4 regions of the Bacillus tuaregi genome follow, and region 3 is predicted to be linked to each of the others. Evidence: predicted binding sites of a transcription regulator. Region 3 holds the regulator's gene; each other region holds the start of a gene.
What was found. Region 3 encodes Rex, which represses fermentation and respiration genes when NADH is low (regulators of the CRP and FNR family bind a similar motif). Its sites were predicted from a motif close to TTGTGAAATATTTCACAA; they were not measured.
Positions count from the first base shown of each region.

Region 1 (5,184 bases), 1.4 Mb from region 3:
CAAGCTTATTTTCCAAAAGATAATTCCCGCTACTTTGAAAACAGTGATTTAAACCTAGTTGATTGGCTGCGTCAATTTTCACCAAAGGATGAAAGCGAAAGCTTTTTAAGAGGTTTTCTAGGAAGAATGCTATTCTCAGGCGAAGAAGTGATGAAAAAGGCCAGTGTTCTTTCTGGTGGAGAAAAAGTACGCTGTATGCTTTCAAAAATGATGCTAAGCGGGGCAAATGTATTATTATTAGATGAACCGACGAACCACCTGGATCTTGAATCGATCACCGCTCTCAATAACGGACTTATTGCCTTTAAAGGATCCCTGATCTTCTCATCTCATGATCATCAGTTCATCCAGACAATTGCTAACCGTATTATAGAAATTACACCGAACGGTATGGTAGATAAACAAATGACCTATGATGAGTATTTAGAAGACAGCGACCTACAGAAACAAATCGCTGACATGTACCAAAGCTAAACATTTCTTGCAAAACAAAACGCAAAGGGATTATCCCTTTGCGTTTTATTATGATTGCTTTGTTTTTTTTCGTGCAGAGGATACCTCTCTCATGCCTGTTTCCATTGTTGTTGTTCCTTGACCTTCTACACGAGATGAGCTTAGTCCTATTTTGGATGGATCTTGCTTTCGTTTACTCATATTGAAACACCTCCACCCTTATATTGCCGAAATAAATGATTTCTTATGCTTTCCCTTTGATATTCTTAAGATATTCCATATATTGATCATCTCTTGATAATGCAGCATTGTATTGCCTTTTAACGAAGTGTTCCGCTTCCGTAAAGCTGTTAAAGGTCAGCGGTAATGTTTTGCTGCCATTTTCAACAATCCATTGCTGATTATGCTCCTTAATAAACCATTTTTCACGATTGTTATTTTCATAAAGTGAGCCTTCTGGATTATTCTTAAGATTATACTGATTTTTGGGTGCATCAAGCCTTGACGGGTCAAGTGGAAAAACCTCCTGAACAAACAGCTTATAGGCTGTTTCATTCATCGTGCAGCCCGAAGCCTTCACATGTCCGCCACCGCCAAATTTACCAGCAACTTCAGAAACATCCACATGATCATGAATCGTTCGGAAGCTCACCTTTTTCCCGCCCATGTTCAGAATCACAATATAATCAAGATGACTATTTTCCTTACCAAGCTCATTCCCTAGTTCAGAATGATACATTTCAGCATGAACAATTCCGACACAATGGTCATCAATAAACGTTTGGATTAGTTCACGATTTTTCTTGCGAATATATCGATTTATTTTCTCTTCTTCCATTTTGAGCAGCTGCTGTTCAAACTCATTAAATGAAAATGAACCCTCAGTCTTCAGTCTCGCAAGCATCTTTCCTTCAAAATCATCAAGTGAAAGGAGCGAGAATAAATCATTTAGCTGTTTTGCTTTCATTTCATTATTCTTTTCCCATTCCCATGTATCATATAGCCGAATCAACTCTACAAATTCATTTAACGAACCCTTTGCTGTCAACCATTGATTTTCTAGTAAATAATCATAAAACAATGATGTTGCAGAGGTTAATCTTCCATCTTCATATTCAACCATTACTTCCGCCCAGCTATATTCATTTAAATGCAAGGCTGTTTTATGATGATCAATGAATTGTGCTTTACCACCTTCTCGAACAAATTGATCAATCCGTTTACTATTTGCTTCATTGACACTTAAGTCTGTGACCCATATAGTATTGTTTCGAAGCTCATTTTGCTTTGTTGCATCAAAAAAACGTTCAACCTGCGAATTTATTCTGGCGACAGAATTATAATGAACCTCCACCTCTTCACCAAAAGCTAATTTCGCTAGTATTCCGCATCCCAGACCATCTAAATCATTATGAGTATATAAATGAATCAAAATAACCCACCTCTCCAGCATTAATTGTATGTAAAAGAAACGAACAAGTACTAAACGTTCTGCTGCCTTTTTTTACAAACACTCTCTGATCATATAAGAATGAAACATAATATATAAAACATTATAACTTTAGCTCCCGCTTGTCAAAAAGAAATCCTCATTTCATACAAAATGTTTATTCCCATAGAAAGAAAAAATGTAAAATCTATCAAATTCGCCCGTCGAATTTGCGTCCGGATTACCTGAGCTCGCTTGGGTAAACTACCTTTAAAAAATCCGTGACATCCGCCGAAGGCTTAACTTCATTCAGCCAGGGTTTGAGTCCCCACTGAATCATAGAACCATTTGCATTCAGTTCCCACTTGTAGAAGTGGAGGACTTCTGTACCTGTCGCAAGCTTTCGGTACAAAAAGCATTTGCTGAATGAAGTTAAGCATATGTTCATTTTCCTTGTTCTCAAACAGAAGCTTTCATTTTTGATGACAAGTTCTCCCCCCTTGTCCGCATATAATGGCTAACAAGACTTATTAATCAAATTCGCAGCCAAATTTAAGGAGGGTGGTTATGAAGCTTGTTATTATTAAAAAACGTCTTTTATGGTATTGTATTATTTTCATGGTAATATTAGCATCTGCAGGAGGATGGTTTTTTATAAACCAAGAGAACGAAGCGGTATTTAAACAGGAGGACCATCAAGATAAGATAAGGGAAATCCATCTTGTAACGGGTGAGTTTTCAGCCAAATTACCCGATAACACGAAAATCGAGGTGTACCGTTGGGATCCTGGCACCATATTTATGGAAGTTGGCGAAAAGGTTCATTTATCTATTTTGGGGGTGAACGGAAAAGAACATCCCTTCATCATCGAAAACACAGATATAAAAGGATCTGTAAAGAAAGGGGAGGAAACAATCGTACCGCTACAATTTCAAAAGGAAGGAATCTATCGTTTAATTTGTCTGTCCCATTCTGATAAAAATCATGAAGGACCAATGATTGCCTATATAGTAGTTGATTAAATCTCTACTTGTCAAAAGACAGTGTGGATCTAATACATTAACCTGATAGCGCTTTCTTTATGTATAACAGTTATACAATTTTCATTTTGTATATAATACAGTTTCAAATAAATAGAACTAATTATTCAAACTATCATAATACAAAGATAACTTGAAACCCTTGTATATCAAGGGTTTTTTAACATTCATAAATTGTTCATATATAATGTGATTACTTTCATAAACTATCTGTTACACTACTAATATAGTCATTGTACTACTACCTACTAGCAAACAATGAGTAACTATTTTAAACCAATGAGGTGACGTAACAATGGAACAATGGAGAGATTTTACAAATGGCGTTTGGCAAAAAGAAGTAAATGTAAGAGATTTTATTTTAAAGAACTTTACCCCTTATACTGGTGATGATAGCTTTTTAGAAGGACCTACAGAAGCAACAACAAAACTTTGGGATCAAGTAATGGAACTATCTAAAAAAGAGCGTGAAGCTGGCGGCGTCTTGGATGCTGACACAAAAATCGTTTCAACCATTACTTCACACGGACCTGGATACTTAACACAAGAACTTGAACAAATCGTTGGTTTCCAAACAGATAAACCTTTTAAACGTTCGTTAATGCCATTTGGCGGAATCCGCATGGCAAAAACCGCTTTAGAATCATACGGATTCGAGTTAGACAAAGAAGTTGAACATACCTTTACGGATTACCGCAAAACACATAACCAAGGCGTTTTCGATGCTTACACACCAGAGATGAGAGCTGCCCGTTCCGCTGGTGTTATCACGGGATTACCTGATGCTTATGGACGCGGACGTATTATTGGTGACTATCGCCGTGTCGCTCTTTATGGTGTAGATTTCTTAATGCAAGAAAAACTTAAAGAATATCAATATATCGGCGATGGCACTATGTCAGATGATGTCATTCGTGACCGCGAGGAATACAGTGAACAATATCGTGCCTTAAAAGAATTAAAACAAATGGCTGCTTCTTATGGCTTTGATATTTCTCAACCAGCGAAAAATGCGAAGGAAGCAATTCAATGGCTATACTTTGGCTATTTAGCTGCAATTAAGGAACAAAATGGTGCTGCTATGAGTCTTGGTCGTACTTCTACTTTCTTAGATATTTATATTGAAAGAGATTTACAGAATGGGACTTTAACAGAACAAGAAGCACAAGAATTAGTTGACCATTTTGTTATGAAGCTTCGTCTTGTAAAATTCGCAAGAACACCTGAATATAACGAATTATATAGCGGCGACCCAACATGGGTAACAGAATCTATCGCAGGTATGGCTCTTGACGGCCGTCCTTTAGTGACAAAGAACTCTTTCCGTTTCTTACACACTTTAGATAACCTAGGACCGGCTCCAGAACCAAACTTAACCATTCTTTGGTCAACAAAATTACCTGAAGCATTCAAGGCATATGCTGCAAAAATGTCTATCAAATCAAGTGCTATTCAATATGAAAATGATGATATGATGAGAGAATTATGGGGCGATGATTACGGCATTGCCTGCTGCGTATCTGCCATGAGAATTGGTAAGCAAATGCAATTCTTCGGAGCTCGTGTAAATATTGCCAAAGCATTATTATATGCAATTAATGGCGGTGTTGATGAAAAGAAAAAGACACAAGTTGGCCCATCATACCAACCAATTACTTCTGAGTATTTAAATTACGAAGAAGTTGTTAAAAACTATGACAAAATGCTTGACTGGTTATGCGGACTATATGTGAACACATTAAATGTGATCCATTATATGCATGATAAATACAGCTATGAAAGAATTGAAATGGCTCTTCATGATCGTGAAATTCTCCGCACGATGGCTTGCGGTATCGCTGGATTATCTGTTGCAGCTGACTCACTTAGTGCTATTAAATATGCAAAAGTAAAAACAATCCGTGACGAAAACGGTCTTGTCGTTGATTACGAAATTGAAGGTGACTACCCTAAATATGGTAACAATGATGATCGTGTCGATCAAATTGCTGTAGACCTTGTTAACGGAATTATGAACCGAATTAGAAAACATAAAACTTATCGTGGTGCTGTTCCAACTCAATCAGTATTAACGATTACATCTAACGTTGTATATGGTAAGAAAACAGGCGCAACACCAGATGGCCGTGAAGCAGGTAAACCATTTGCACCAGGTGCTAATCCAATGCATGGCCGCGACACAAAAGGAGCGCTTGCATCGCTGACTTCTGTAGCCAAATTACCTTACGATGCATCATTAGATGGTATTTCTAATACCTTTA
Region 1 covers NZ_LT629731.1:2,602,229-2,607,412, forward strand. Annotated here, with positions in the region: gene BQ5321_RS14775 (ABC-F family ATP-binding cassette domain-containing protein) at 1-474, shown strand, start outside; gene BQ5321_RS23795 (YuzL family protein) at 523-654, opposite strand; gene BQ5321_RS14780 (DHH family phosphoesterase) at 698-1,885, opposite strand; gene BQ5321_RS14785 (hypothetical protein) at 2,450-2,905, shown strand; gene pflB (formate C-acetyltransferase) at 3,219-5,184, shown strand, end outside.
Region 1: the regulator Rex is predicted to act here: its motif matches at 3,111-3,128, upstream of pflB (formate C-acetyltransferase).

Region 2 (5,184 bases), 2.0 Mb from region 3:
CTGTCAGACCTCCAAGAACCATGATAGCTCCTGTAGTCATCTTATTGAGGACTATGGAGTCTCCATTTTTACCGTAGTCCTGTTCAGTCTTCTCATCTTCAGCAAAACAAATATGATGCAGGATTCTGATAAAATACCAGGCTTCAATGATGCTACCTACTATTGCCGCTGCAGCATAAATCATTTGACCCGCTTCGATGCAGGAATAGACGATTAAAAATTTACTAATGGACCCTTTAAAAGGGGAAAGACCCATGACCGAAAAGATACCAAAGGCAAACATCGTAGATATCAGTGGTGAAGTTCTGCCAAATCCCTTTAAATTCTCTATGTATGACGTCTTACTCTGTTGAATCATTACAAATACTGTCAGAAAGACTAAGCCCCGCATAATGAGCTGATATTCAAGATGGAGTAATCCTCCTGTCTGCCCTACGAAGGTACCACTAGCAAAGCCTAATAGGATATAGCCAAGCTCAGCAATCGTCGAATAGACGAGTAAGGTCGTTATTTTTCTTGGTTTCATGACAGCCATAACTTCAAATAGCAGGAGAATCATCGCACCAAAAAGCAGTTGTGTATTCACTATTCGTACCTCCCTTCATAATCATGTTCGTATTCACCTGGTCCAATTTCCGTCTAGATTATTATTGAGCTCGCTCGGTCATTTACCTTTAAAAAAGAAAAGGTTGATCGCCATCAACCTCCTGCAACAACTGGAATTATACAAATAACATCCTCATCCATTAATTTTGTATGAACCCCGTCACAATGATCGATATGCCGTCCATTTACTAGAATGATCATTTCATCACTAAGTTTATTATCCGGAAAGACGTTTGTCTTAAATGGCTTCCCGTATCGGCTGGAAAGAACCTTCAAAAGCTCTTCAACCGTTTCACACGGCTCCATTTCTATTACTTTCTTGTGAGTGTAATCACGCACATAAGCAAAAAACTTAATCATCATTTCGCATCACCTAAGATTGAATACACCGGCAAGCTCATTTGTGTTACACACCTGCCGGGATTCAATTTTTCAAAAAACTGTATGGCTACTAATCTCTCATTATATATGTGAAATAATTCACTTAAGATAGCGAAAGCTCTTCTTTTTTATCTTCTGACGGTACCCCTTCCTCATCCCATCCTCTTAAGGAATAGTATTCAGGAAGCATCGTATCCAGCTCAGTTACCTTCCCTTTAGCAGGTCCCTTGGTAATTGGTTCTTTTAATAGTCTTGGAGGCAGCGTGTCATCCTTTTTCGAGAACCCGTTCTCCATATTGATCAGTTTTTCTAGATTCCAAATTCTTTCTCCTGCTTGAAGGACCTCTTCATCACTATAATCAATGCCCGTACAGGTTCTAAGCATTTCGGAGATCTCTGGCAACCCGATGGCAAATGTGACAAACAGGCACATTCCAACCGAATCGACAACAGCCGTAAGATCCTGGAAGGTCTTAAGCATCGCAGGCTTTCCTTCAGTGACAAGTGGATCCATTTTGACAGGCAAACCAAGAATCTCAGGAGAGGTTAAATAACCGCGCACATGACAGCCGCCACGATTGGAAGTAGCATATTCCAGTCCCATCCCCTGTAGGGCACGTCCATCATAAGCAGGCATTTCTTGTTTTTTAACCGTCATTGAAAGCTCTGGATGACCAAATTCCTCTGCCATTCTATAAGAGCCTAAGGCCAGCTTGTCCCCGAAGCCTTCCCTGTAACCAGTCATTCTCGTCAACTCGACAATGGCATCCGAATCGCCGAATAATAGATTTCTTCCCATATCCTTTTTCGTTGCAAAGCCCTTTTCATATAATTCCATTGCACAGGCAATCGTTGAACCCATGGTAATCGGATCCATGCCTAGCTCATTACAAAGGAAGTTGGCTTCACAGACTGCCTGCAGATCACTTACACCGCAGGAAGCTCCAAATGCCCAGCCTGCTTCATATTCTGGTCCTTCTCCAAAATCAGTGTACTTAGATCGCTCGAGCTTAGTTACCCTGCCACAGCCAATCGCGCAGTCAAAGCAGCCTCTGTTCCGAATCAAATATTTATCAGCCAACGTTTCACCGCCGATATCATCTGCCTTATCGAATACCGATTCCTGCCAGTTTCTTGTTGGGAGTCCACCTGACTCATTTAGGATATTCACGAGAATCTCTGTGCCGTAGGCTGAAAGTCCAGCACCAGTGACAGGGTTTTCTTTAATTTTCACAAGTGAATCCATGCAGGCATCCATAAACTCCTTAGGCATGGCGGCCGTTACCGATCTTGTACCTTTCGCCACAATAGCCTTTAGATTTTTGGAGCCCATGACAGCACCAAGCCCAGAACGTCCTGCTGCTCTTGTTTTATCATTCATAATCGTTGCAAACAGGACAAGCCTTTCACCTGCAGGTCCGATACAGGCAACTCTCGCATCCTCATCCGTTTCTTTTAACAGCTCATCTGTTGTTTGCGGTACTTCCTTGCCCCACAAATGGCTGGCATCCCTTAATTCGATATGGTCATCATTAATATAAAGATAGATTGGCTTTTTCGCTTTTCCTTCAAAAATGATGCCATCGTAGCCTGCATATTTCAATTCGGGACCGAAATAGCCTCCGGAGTTACTAGCCCCGATTGTGCCTGTCAAAGGCGCTTTCGTTACCACCTCATACCTTCCGGCCGAAGTGGCTGTAGTACCTGTTAACGGTCCCGTCATAAAGATGAGATTGTTTTCAGGACTAAGCGGGTCTACCTTTGGATCCACTTCGTTTATGTAAAGTTTGGTCCCTAGACCCCTGCCTCCAAGATATTGCTTTGCTTCCCGAAAATCCAGTGCTTCCGTTGTAATGGTTTCATTTATTAAATTGACTCTTATGAGCTTTCCCTTCCAGCCGTTCATCAACTATTCACCTCTGCAAACAAATCCTTAAATTTTTCTGCGATGACTCTTTTCTTATGAATGTTACCTGTTGAACCATCGACATACTGAATGGCTCCTGCTAAACAGACCTTTGCACAATTTGGATCCCCACCGCATAGATCACATTTGACAATTTCCTTTTTGACAGAATTGAAGGAAATATTCCCAAACGGACAGGCACTGATACACATTTTACATACAATACATTTGTCTGGATTTGAGACCACTGCGCCGCTTTCATCTCTCGAAAATGCATTAACAGGGCACACCTTCATACAGGATGGGTCTTCACACTGCATACACATGACAGGGACAGATATAGCAGCCTCTTCATAAAAGAGTACATGTACAGCAGCTTCCCTCGGATTGAATTCACCTGTTTTGTTAAACGAGCAAATCAGCTCACAGCTGCGACAGTTCGTGCATTTTTCAGGAGAAATCGTTAATATTTTACTCATGATTATCCTGGTTACCGCAATCGCGATGCCAGTTACACCTCCTCAAATTACATAATATTACCTCTATTTAACTTTAATATTAATTTTGTGAAAAAACTAACAAACTTCTTTAAAAAGTAATGCTATTTTTTGTCAATATTTATCCATATCCAAAAATTGGTGCAAGTAGTACGATAGCAGTATACAACAGGACCATCAAATAAAAGATTTTGAGGTGTTTATGGAATGCTGACTAATTTTAAACGAGATGTAGAATTAGCAGATGGCTTAGAAACAGATTATATGAAAATATTATTTTATGACCTTTCTCCTATGGACTGCGATTACAAAACCTACGAATACACAAGACTTTGTACCATTCTTGATGGCCGGAAGCATGTATCCGTTAATGAAGACATTCAGTTTACCTATCAGCCTGGACAATTTATCCTCCTTCCACCCCATTCAAATGTCCATATGAATATTGATACCTCGACAAAGGCGCTTGTCTTCGAGCTCAACGATACCCTTTTAAAAGGAGTAACGGAAAAGATTAGCTTAGATTTTGAAGCGGATTATGATGCTCTATTGGAGGACAGATTTTTCCTGGGAACCATCACTCATCTGCTCGGGAAAAGCTTGGATAAACTGATGGATATTTCAACTAAGGCAGAAAAAAATAAGGAGTTTCTCATTGACCTTTACGCACAGGAGCTTGTCTATCATTTAGTTCAGATCAAAGGTGTTCATCAAATTATTAATATAGAGCAGGATCATCCCATCTTTCAAACAATCAAATACATAAAAGAAAATATTAAACAGCCCATCAGTATTAAACAGCTTGCCTCAGACATCTACATGTCCGAGACCAATTTCTGTAATTCTTTTAAAAAGGTGGTCGGTCTAACCCCAAAGGAATACATAACAAACCTTAAAATGCTGCAAGCAAAGGAGTTGCTAAAGCTCCATAATGTAACGGAAGTAGCATACGAGCTGGGATACGAAAATATATCACATTTTATCGCTCTGTTTAAAAATAAATACGGCATGACACCGAAGCATTATAAAAGCATTGGAAACGCTCCGGTTATCTATAAATATTAGGGATGAACTTTTACGTAAAAAAATAGAGCAGGCGCATCATTATACACGCGCCTACTCTATTTTATACAACAGTAGATTTTACTGAATGTTGTTATTCCTCGTCGTCATCCTCCATGATTTCATCAAAGGCTGCCGAAACCTTGTCAAATTCGTTTTCACTATCAATTGCTGAAAAATCACCATCCTGGTCGACTTTCATGAAGAAAATATCAATATCCTCATCACTTTCTTCACGGACATCCTCCGCAAAAGCAACGGCCACATAGTCGGTCCCTTCAATATTCATGGAAGCTAGCACTTCGACTTCCAGCTCTTCATCATTTTCATCCGTAATCGTAAAAACCTCTCCCACTTCAATCTTTTCCATGACAATACCCCCTAAATATAGTTTCCTTTCATTTATTCCCAAAAAAGTGGGCATTCATTCAATCCAAACAGTTGTACAATCGGTGTCAGGCACCGTAAATGGACAGTTTGCGTTATTTTGTTTTTTTGGTGTAGACACCTAAAATAACCCAAGCTGTTTTGGAGCTAGTCCTTCATATTCGATACCTAAAAGCTGCTGGAATTCTTTGGCGTTAGAGGCTGCGTCTCCACCGGAGTTGTTGTTAAAAATGACGTAGATATCCTTTGTTTGCTGGGACAATTGCTGTAGAACCTGCTGCATCTCCAGTAGCTCTGACTCGTTATACTTATACAAAAAGCGAACCTCACGCCAGTCGACCCCCT
Region 2 covers NZ_LT629731.1:2,006,285-2,011,468, reverse strand. Annotated here, with positions in the region: gene BQ5321_RS11935 (proton-conducting transporter transmembrane domain-containing protein) at 1-586, opposite strand, end outside; gene BQ5321_RS11930 (MoaD family protein) at 700-969, opposite strand; gene BQ5321_RS11925 (aldehyde ferredoxin oxidoreductase family protein) at 1,091-2,893, opposite strand; gene BQ5321_RS11920 (4Fe-4S dicluster domain-containing protein) at 2,893-3,372, opposite strand; gene BQ5321_RS11915 (AraC family transcriptional regulator) at 3,598-4,455, shown strand; gene BQ5321_RS11910 (DUF1292 domain-containing protein) at 4,547-4,822, opposite strand; gene BQ5321_RS11905 (DUF72 domain-containing protein) at 4,961-5,184, opposite strand, start outside.
Region 2: the regulator Rex is predicted to act here: its motif matches at 3,458-3,475, upstream of BQ5321_RS11920 (4Fe-4S dicluster domain-containing protein).

Region 3 (5,184 bases):
CAGCAATACATAGGGAATTGAGCGGTTATAGATAGATTCAATAGTAATTGTATATTTTATTAAAATAGGAAACACTATTTGTGAAGGAGAATACAAAGTAAAGACAAATACCTATAAAATAGTGTATCATTTATAAAGAGGGGTTTTTATATGGCTGAGTTTACTCATTTTAATGAGCAAGGCAGAGCAAAGATGGTAGATGTCAGTGAGAAAGCTGAGTCCTTTCGAACTGCGGCTGCAATATCAAGTATTATTGTGAGTCAGGAAATATATGATAAAATAACGAATAACCAAATGAAAAAGGGAGACGTTTTAGCGGTTGCCCAGGTTGCAGGAATAATGGCAGCAAAAAAGACATCGGATATTATTCCCATGTGTCATCCGCTTTCATTAACTGGTGTTGATATCTCATTTTCATGGGAATCAAAGAATGAAGATTATGAATTGTTTATTAAAGTTTTTGTTAAAACGAAAGGGAGCACTGGAGTAGAAATGGAAGCCCTCACTGCCGCGTCTGTGTGCGCTTTAACAGTCTATGATATGTGTAAAGCAATCGATAAAGGAATGGTGATAGGAGAGACATATTTAGTAGAGAAAACAGGTGGCAAAAACGGGGACTTTAAAAGGATGTAAAAATGAAAGTGTTTACAGACAGGTGTTTAGTCATTAATGGCCCGTACACAAAGTGAAAAAGGAATAAGGAAGGGAAAAGGGGGATTCGAATGGCAAATGAAACGACCAAGATACCGCAAGCAACAGCAAAGAGATTGCCTTTATATTATCGATTTTTAACAAATTTACACGCGTCTGGAAAACAAAGAGTATCTTCAGCTGAGCTTAGTGAAGCAGTGAAGGTAGATTCAGCAACAATCCGGAGAGATTTTTCTTATTTTGGTGCATTGGGTAAAAAAGGTTATGGATATAATGTTCAGTATTTGCTATCCTTTTTCCGTAAAACTTTGGACCAGGATGAACTGACAAAGGTGGCTTTAATTGGAGTCGGAAATCTTGGAACGGCCTTTTTAAATTATAATTTCTTAAAAAATAATAACACCAAAATTGCAGTCGCTTTTGACGTACAGGCAGATAAAGTCGACCATAAGATTGGGAATGTACCTGTCTATCATATGGATAATCTTGAAAAGGTTATAGAGGAACAGGGAATTGAGGTTGCCATACTAACCATTCCGGCACCGGTAGCCCAATTTGTGACAGACCGGCTGTTGAAGGCTAATATAAGGGGAATATTAAACTTTACACCTGCTCGTTTAACAGTGCCTGCACATGTACGCGTACACCATATAGATCTAGCAGTAGAGCTTCAATCACTTGTATACTTCTTAAAGCACTATTCAATAGAAGAAGAAGCAACAGATGAATAAAAAAATGGCCCTTATAGGGTCATTTTTTTGTCTGCTGCTTTTTTAGCTGAAAGTGAAACAGAATCATTCGAATTCCTGAACCAAAGTCAAAGGTGGCAAGGATAATAAGCAAGATGGTGAAAAATCCCCAGCCGCCATCCTCGTTAATATTTTGAATCGCGAAGAAGGTAAATAATGTACCAAGAAATATATAAATGATACCCGAAAAAAGCGGTGATTGTCTCAAAGCATAATCCTCCATGAATTAAGATTTATAATGGTTGGAACAAATCCGGATATAGCTGCATAATCACGACAATGGTATTCATTGATACATGAGCGAAAATCGGGACCAGTATCCGTTTTGTTTTGACATACAAAAAAGCAAACGTAAAGCCCATTGCTGAGTATAGGAGTACGTGTTCTGGCTCCCCATGTGCAAAGGCAAAAATAAGTGAACTGATAAGACCGGCTAGAAAGAAATTCAATCGGGTGTAAAGAGCCCCGAATAGAATTTTACGGAACACAATTTCTTCTAGAATGGGTCCAATAATGGAAGTGACAAGGATGACCATAGGAGCTGTCTTAATGAGATTAACGATTTGCTCTGTGTTATCTGATCCTATTTCAATACCAAGCAAATATTCAATATTTGCTGCTGTAATTTGGGCAAAGAAGGCCAAAAAAATTCCTCCAACGGCCCAATACATGGAGTCTCGAGGTGACAAAGCCCTTTCATTGCGAACAGGGTTTGTCCATTCCCTTCGTAGGAGAAAAAGAATGATGATGAGAGTAACAGAAAAGCTAATCATTATCCATAAGGAAACAGATAGTTCCGCCATTTCCTGAGGGCTCTTTCCTAATAAACTACCAAAATAAGTGACAAGAGGTACCCCTAAAATCCCGGAAAGGTGCATGAATGTATATGCAATCAAAATAAACCAATATTCTTTCTTCAAAGTGAAGTTCTCCTTTAACATATATCCTGTATAAAGCATATCTATTTCATTTTATCAGTAATCCTCTAAAACCCTCAAATTATAACACCTAATATTTCACATGGTATAAGCTTAAGTAAACATGGCGATAAATAATATTTGTGAGCCGTTTAGTTATTTTATCATTTACCGAACTGTTAAACTTTTTAATAAAAATTTACATGTTGTGACTTGCAAAAGGAAATCAAATTTATTAATATTATAGATGTGTTAGCACTCGATAGAGATGAGTGCTAATAAATAAAAACAAAAATTGACATATTATTTGAGGAGGTTGTTTCAATTGTTAAAGCCACTAGGTGATCGCATTATCATTGAACCTGTTGCATCAGAGGAAAAAACTGCAAGCGGTATCGTGTTACCGGACACTGCAAAGGAAAAACCACAGGAAGGTAAGGTAGTCGCTGTAGGTACTGGTCGCGTTCTTGAAAATGGTGAGCGTGTCGCTCTTGAAGTATCTGTTGGCGATCGCATTATCTTCTCAAAATACGCTGGTACTGAAGTGAAATATGAAGGTACAGATTATTTAATCGTTCGTGAAAATGATATCCTTGCTGTAATTGGATAATAATGATTTTCAGGCGCCAGCTAGGCTGACGCCCTATAGATTTGATTTTTTTTCATAGTATGGACAATATTAAGGAGGTAATTCATAATGGCAAAAGAAATTAAGTTCAGCGAAGAAGCCCGCCGTGGAATGCTGCGTGGGGTTGATGCTCTTGCAAATGCAGTTAAAGTAACTCTTGGACCAAAAGGACGTAACGTGGTTCTTGAGAAAAAATTCGGTTCACCTCTAATTACAAATGATGGTGTAACCATTGCAAAAGAAATCGAGCTTGAAGACGCATTTGAAAACATGGGTGCGAAATTAGTAGCAGAAGTAGCAAGCAAAACAAATGATATTGCTGGTGACGGTACTACGACTGCAACAGTTCTTGCTCAAGCGATGATTCGTGAAGGGCTTAAAAACGTAACTGCCGGAGCGAACCCAATGGGAATCCGCAAAGGTATGGATAAAGCAATTCAAACAGCTCTAGAAGAATTAAAAGCGATCTCAAAACCAATCGAAGGAAAAGAGTCTATTGCACAGGTTGCTGCGATTTCTTCTGCTGACGAAGAAGTAGGTCAATTAATTGCAGAAGCAATGGAACGCGTTGGTAACGATGGTGTTATCACAATTGAAGAGTCAAAAGGATTCTCAACTGAGCTAGATGTAGTTGAAGGTATGCAATTTGACCGCGGATATGCTTCACCATACATGGTAACAAACTCGGATAAGATGGAAGCTGTTCTTGACAATCCATATATCTTAATCACAGATAAAAAGATCACTAGCATTCAAGAAATCCTTCCTGTTCTTGAGCAGGTTGTACAACAAGGCAAGCCATTATTATTGATTGCTGAAGATGTTGAAGGCGAAGCACTTGCAACAATCGTTCTTAACAAGCTTCGTGGAACATTCAATGCAGTAGCTGTTAAAGCTCCTGGCTTCGGTGATCGTCGTAAAGCTATGCTTGAAGATATCGCTATCCTAACTGGCGGTCAAGTAATTACAGAAGATCTTGGACTTGATCTTAAATCTGCCCAAATCGATCAATTAGGTCGTGCGGTGAAGGTTGTCGTAACAAAAGAAACAACTACAATTGTTGAAGGCGCAGGGGACAGCGCACAAATCGCTGGCCGTGTGAACCAAATTCGTACTCAATTAGAAGAAACGACTTCTGATTTTGACCGTGAAAAGCTACAAGAGCGTCTAGCTAAATTAGCTGGCGGTGTAGCGGTAATCAAAGTTGGTGCTGCTACTGAAACAGAATTAAAAGAGCGTAAATTACGTATTGAAGATGCATTAAACTCTACTCGCGCTGCTGTTGAAGAAGGTATCGTAGCCGGTGGTGGTACTGCATTAGTCAATATCTACAATAAAGTAGCTTCTATTCAAGCAGATGGCGACGAGCAAACTGGTATTAACATCGTATTACGTGCGATTGAAGAGCCAGTACGTCAAATCGCTCACAACGCAGGACTTGAAGGCTCTGTTATCGTTGAGCGCTTAAAGCATGAGCAAGTAGGTGTTGGTTTCAACGCTGCTACTGGCGAATGGGTAAACATGGTTGACGCTGGTATCGTTGACCCAACTAAAGTTACTCGCTCTGCACTTCAAAACGCAGGAAGCGTTGCTGCGATGTTCTTAACAACAGAAGCAGTAGTTGCTGACAAGCCAGAGCCAGAAGGTCACGGCGGCGGAATGCCTGACATGGGCGGAATGGGCGGAATGGGCGGCATGATGTAATCTGCCGGCTCTAAAGCAGCCTGTAATTTATAAAAAACACTATCAAAAAACCACTTTCTATAAATAGGAAGTGGTTTTTTTCATTAAACTGGTATGATTTGTCACAGGTTTATTTTATGTCGAATAAGTGACATTTCTGTCACCTTGGTATATAATAATTTTCGAATAAGAAATTAAAGAGCAAAGTGACATTTCTGTCACTTTGACTATATAGAGGAAGGGATTAGATATGTACTTAGCCTTAAAGGAAATAAAAAATTCAAAGCTTCGTTTTACGATGATAGGGGCCATTATTGTCCTTATTGCATGGCTTGTCTTCATTCTTTCCGGTCTCGGGAATGGACTGGGAACGATTAGTGCGGCATCGATGAAAAATATGGATACAGATTATGTGGTATATGAAAAAGGAGCAGGTGCTTCTTTTATGAAATCAAGTATTTCCGGTGACATAAAGGAGGACTTGCTTGCTGCGGATGGAGTAGACGATGCAGCTTTATTTGGTCAAGCTACAGTGGCCATTTCAAAGGGAGAAACG
Region 3 covers NZ_LT629731.1:4,000,024-4,005,207, reverse strand. Annotated here, with positions in the region: gene moaC (cyclic pyranopterin monophosphate synthase MoaC) at 151-633, shown strand; gene BQ5321_RS21585 (redox-sensing transcriptional repressor Rex) at 723-1,382, shown strand; gene BQ5321_RS21580 (YdiK family protein) at 1,402-1,608, opposite strand; gene BQ5321_RS21575 (CPBP family intramembrane glutamic endopeptidase) at 1,634-2,320, opposite strand; gene groES (co-chaperone GroES) at 2,643-2,927, shown strand; gene groL (chaperonin GroEL) at 3,015-4,649, shown strand; gene BQ5321_RS21560 (ABC transporter permease) at 4,879-5,184, shown strand, end outside.

Region 4 (5,184 bases), 2.3 Mb from region 3:
ACAGAATGCAGAAAAAAGGCTTTTCGTATACTGAAATTAATAATGACAGCACGCTGTTCCATTTATTAATCTAACGGCAGATTTTCATGAATAATAAAATGATAATCATCACACATTGTAAAGGTTTTATTTACTTTGTGAAGATTACATGAAAATTTACCGTTCATTTCCCAAAAACAGTAGGCAATGTAATATAATCATGGTAGTAAGACAAGTAATAACAAAGGGAGATGTTATGATATGTTATCAAATATAGGTGTTCCCGGTTTAATATTAATCCTTATTCTAGCACTTATTATTTTTGGACCAAAGAAGTTACCTGAAATAGGGCGTGCATTTGGTCAAACCTTACGTGAATTTAAAAAATCTACACGCGATCTTACAAGCGATGTTATGGATGAAGTAGAAGATGTAAAAAAAGAAGTGAAAAATGTGACTAAATAAGGTGTAGGATTATTCTTACACCTTTTTTCTTCTATAAAAAATGGTATTTTACTTCATTTTGGGACAGCTTAAACTTTAACTTCATTCAGCAGAAGTCCTCTACTTCTACAAGTGGGAGATGAATGCAAAAGGTTCTTCGATTCAGTGGGGGTTTAAACCCCGGCTGAATGAAGTTAAGCCTCCGGCGGATGTCACGGATATTTTAAAGGTAGTTTACCCGAGCGAGCTCAGGTAATCCGGACGCAAATTCGACGGGCGAATTTGATTAAGTTACAGGTCCTACACTTTTTCGGTAGAAAAGAAAAAAGCAGGGGAAGTAGATGGAAGATAAAGAATTAAATGTAGTTGATCATTTAGATGAATTAAGAACACGACTCATTATTACAGTTGCTGCTTTTATTGTTTTTTTCATTGTCGGCTTTGTTTTTGTTGAAGAGCTCTATCAATGGATGACAAAAGATTTGGATGTCAAGTTAATTGTACTGGGACCTAGTGATATCCTTTGGGTTTATTTTATGATTGCCACTGTTATTTCTATTGCAGGAACCATTCCAGTGCTGGCTTTACAAATTTGGTTGTTTGTCAAACCAGCTTTGAAGCCGATTGAAAGAAAAGTGTCACTATCATACGTACCAGCCTTGTTTTTCTTATTTATATTAGGACTTTGTTTCGGTTATTTCGTCATTTTTCCAACCATTATGAGCTTCCTAATAGAACTTGGTGGAGATATGATGGCTACTAATTTTACAGCTGAAAAATATTTTCGTTTCATTTTAACAACCACAGTACCGTTTGGAGTACTTTTTGAACTTCCTGTCGTGTTAATGTTTTTAACATCTTTAGGTATAGTGAATCCATACGTACTGACAAAGGTTCGAAAATATGCTTATTTTGCTTTAATCGTAGTTGCAATCTTCATTTCACCGCCAGATTTCATGTCGGATTTTCTTGTGGCCGTTCCATTATTATTTCTATATGAAATCAGTGTGAATTTGTCAAAGTTCGTATATAAAAGGAAACTAAAAAAGGAAAAGCAGCGAGCAGCAGAACTTGGCTATGATGATGATGTAATAAATGAATAAAATAGAAAAAAGACTTCGATATGGATCGAAGTCTTTTTTCTATATTTATAGAAGTTAACAATATAAACAATAGAAAAATACAGTTAAGAACAATAAGTTACAAAATTTTGAATTTAATTTAAATGTTTCACAAATATGTTAAATTTAGGATGATAGTAGAAAATTTCAAATAAACTTACAGAAAGGGGATCCCGGTCATGAAAAGACCAACAGTTTATGAAACTGCTTTGGAGCATGGCATATCAAGAAGGGACTTCTTGAAGATGTGCACCGCGTTAGCAGCAACGATGGGGCTAGATTACACGCAGTCAAACAAAGTAGTAAACGCATTAGAAACAAACGCCAGAGTGCCGGTTATTTGGCTCCAGTTTCAGGATTGTACCGGATGTTCAGAATCCTTTATTCGCTCTACACATCCAAAGACAGAAAGTGTATTATTTGATTTTATTTCGCTTGAATATTCGGAGGTATTATCTGCAGCTTCCGGCTTTCAGGTAGAAGAAGCACTCAAACATGTCATCGAAAACTATAAGGGCGAGTATGTGCTAGCGGTGGAAGGCAGTATACCTGATTCTGGCTATACGATGATTGGTGGCGTTGATGCAAAGGAAAGCCTTTTGGAAGTAGCTGCAGATGCAAAAGCCATTATTTCCTATGGTAGCTGTGCTTCGTGGGGAGGAATTCCGGCCGCAAAACCAAATCCAACTGGTGCAAAGCCATTAAAGAGCATTGTAAGTAATAAACCTGTCATTCTCGTTCCAGGCTGCCCACCAATTGCTGAAGTGATGACTGGGGTTATTGCCCATATTATTACCTTTGGCGAAATTCCTGAATTAGACTCAGCAGGAAGACCGAAGGCATTTTATCGACACCGTATTCATGATAAATGTAATCGGAGAGCCTATTTTGATGCTGGCTTATTCGTAGAATCCTTTGATGATGAAGGAGCAAAGCAAGGCTATTGCCTATATAAGATGGGATGTAAGGGTCCAACCACCTATAATGCTTGTGCAGAAATGAGATGGAATGGCGGTGTAAGCTACCCAATTCAGTCTGGTAACCCTTGTATTGGCTGCTCAGAAAAAGGCTTCTGGGATAATGGACCATTCTTTGTTAGACGGGCTAAGATTCCAGGTACGCAAACAACGGCAGATATCGATAAAATCGGTCTTGCTGCTTTAGGTGTAACAGCAGCTGGTGTTGCTGCACATGCAACTGGAACGGTCATAAAGAAGAAAAGTGATGATCGACGAGGTGAAGAATAATGAGTGAGAGAATAGTAGTTGATCCAATTACAAGGATAGAGGGTCATCTTAGAGTAGAGGCTGACATAGATGATAGCGGAGTGATACAAGATGCATTTAGTTCTGGTACCGCAGTCAGGGGAATTGAGCTGATTGTACGAGACCGAGATCCTCGTGATGTATGGGCTTTTGTGCAGCGGATTTGTGGTGTCTGCACGTCCACTCATGCATTGGCGTCCGTTCGTGCAGTTGAGGATGCGCTAGATATTAAAATTCCGGAAAATGCTGAGCTTATTCGAAATATTATGAATGAGGCTATATTTGTCCATGACCATGTGGTCCATTTCTATCATTTACATGCCTTAGACTGGGTAGATGTTGTGAGTGCATTAAGTGCTGATCCAAATGAAACAGCAAAAATTGCTCAGTCCATTTCAAATTGGCCGAAGTCTTCACCAGGCTATTTTCGGGATATCCAAAATAAAGTCAAAAAGGTTGTTGACAGCGGACAACTTGGAATCTTTGCTAACGGTTACTGGGGACATCCAGCCTATAAGCTTCCTCCAGAGGTAAACCTGTTGGCAGTTGCTCATTATTTAGAAGCTCTTGACTGGCAGAAGGAAATCGTGAAAATCCAAACGATTCTTGGCGGGAAAAACCCACATCCACATTATGTCGTCGGTGGCATGGCTACTCCAATCGATATTAACAGTGACAATGGGATTCATGCAGAACGACTCATGCATATTTCTCAATTAATTGATCAGGCAAAGGAATTTGTCAATCAAGTCTATATTCCAGATTTATTAGCAATCGGTTCATATTACAAGGATTGGACTTATGGTGGAGGAATAAATAATTATCTTTCATATGGTGATTTTTCAATGGGTGACCATTATGACAAGAGTAAATACCGAATGCCAAGTGGAGTCATTTTGAATGGCAATATAAATGAGATACATGAGGTGGATTTAAAGGATGCATCTCAAATTCAAGAATTCATCGACCGTTCCTGGTACACCTATGATGGAAAAGACAGCAAGGAAGGAAAGCATCCATCAGAGGGCGAAACTTCGCTAAATTATACGGGTCCTAAAGCGCCTTATAAGAATTTAAATACAGATGAAAAATACAGCTGGATTAAGGCGCCACGCTGGAAAGGACAGCCAATGGAAACAGGTCCGCTTGCACGTATCATGATTGGCTATGCAGCAGGGAAAGAAGAAATTGTGAACCTGGTCGATAGTACATTGCAAAAATTAGAATTACCGATTAGCGCTCTGCATTCAACATTGGGACGAACCGTTGCCCGTGGTCTTGAATCCGTTTTGATTAGTGATTGGATGAGAAACGATATGGATAAGCTGCTAGCCAATATTAAAAATGGTGATCAGGTTACGTTCAACAGTTCTAAATGGGAGCCTAATACATGGCCGAAAAATGCGAAGGGTGTTGGCTGGATAGAGGCACCACGGGGAGCATTAGGCCATTGGGTTGAAATTGAAAATGGAAAAACGAAAAACTACCAAGCTGTTGTTCCAACCACTTGGAATGCTACACCACGTGATGCAGAAAATAATATTGGTGCTTATGAATCATCCTTAAAAGGTACACCGCTGCTTGTTAAGGATCAACCGCTTGAAATTATTCGGACTATTCATTCCTTTGACCCTTGTTTAGCGTGTGCAGTTCATTTAACTGACTTAGAAAGTAATGAATTGACGGAAATAAGGATTGGCTAGGAGGGCTGTAAAATGTCAATGCCAACACCGCTTCAAAGAAATAAAAAGGTTGTAATGAAAAGAAGCAGAGAACCAAAGGTAACAGCTGTTAAGCATGATGTGGTGAAAGTGTATGTCTGGGAGCTACCAGTAAGAATCTTTCACTGGTTAAATGCTATTGCTATCTTCCTTTTAATGGTCACTGGCCTATTTATTGGAAATCCAATTATTGGTGCGTCAGTTCATGAAGAAGCCTATTATTCTTTTGTCATGGGATGGGTAAGGTATATTCATTTCTTTGCTGCTTTTCTCTTTTCTGTAAATCTATTATTTCGTCTTTATTGGACCTTAAAAGGTAATAAATTTTCCACCTCGAATCCATTTAAAGCAAGTTTTTGGAAAGAGACTTTGGAAACGGTAAAATATTATCTATTTTTGAAAAATAAAAAGCCGCATTATGTAGGTCATAATCCGCTGGCACAATTAAGCTATTGGATTTTTATAGGTCTTGGATCGATTATTATGATTCTTACCGGTTTCTCGATGTACGTCGAGCCCCAGCCTGAGTCTTTTATCGGAAAAATATTTGCCTGGGTTCCATCTATATTTGGGGGCAGCAGTTATGACGTGCGTTCGTGGCACCATATAGCAGCTTGGGGATTTATGGTTTTTGTTGTTGTCCATATCTATATG
Region 4 covers NZ_LT629731.1:1,749,047-1,754,230, forward strand. Annotated here, with positions in the region: gene ilvA (threonine ammonia-lyase IlvA) at 1-74, shown strand, start outside; gene BQ5321_RS10650 (twin-arginine translocase TatA/TatE family subunit) at 241-444, shown strand; gene tatC (twin-arginine translocase subunit TatC) at 765-1,526, shown strand; gene BQ5321_RS10660 (hydrogenase small subunit) at 1,724-2,791, shown strand; gene BQ5321_RS10665 (nickel-dependent hydrogenase large subunit) at 2,791-4,512, shown strand; gene cybH (Ni/Fe-hydrogenase, b-type cytochrome subunit) at 4,525-5,184, shown strand, end outside.
Region 4: the regulator Rex is predicted to act here: its motif matches at 1,642-1,659, upstream of BQ5321_RS10660 (hydrogenase small subunit).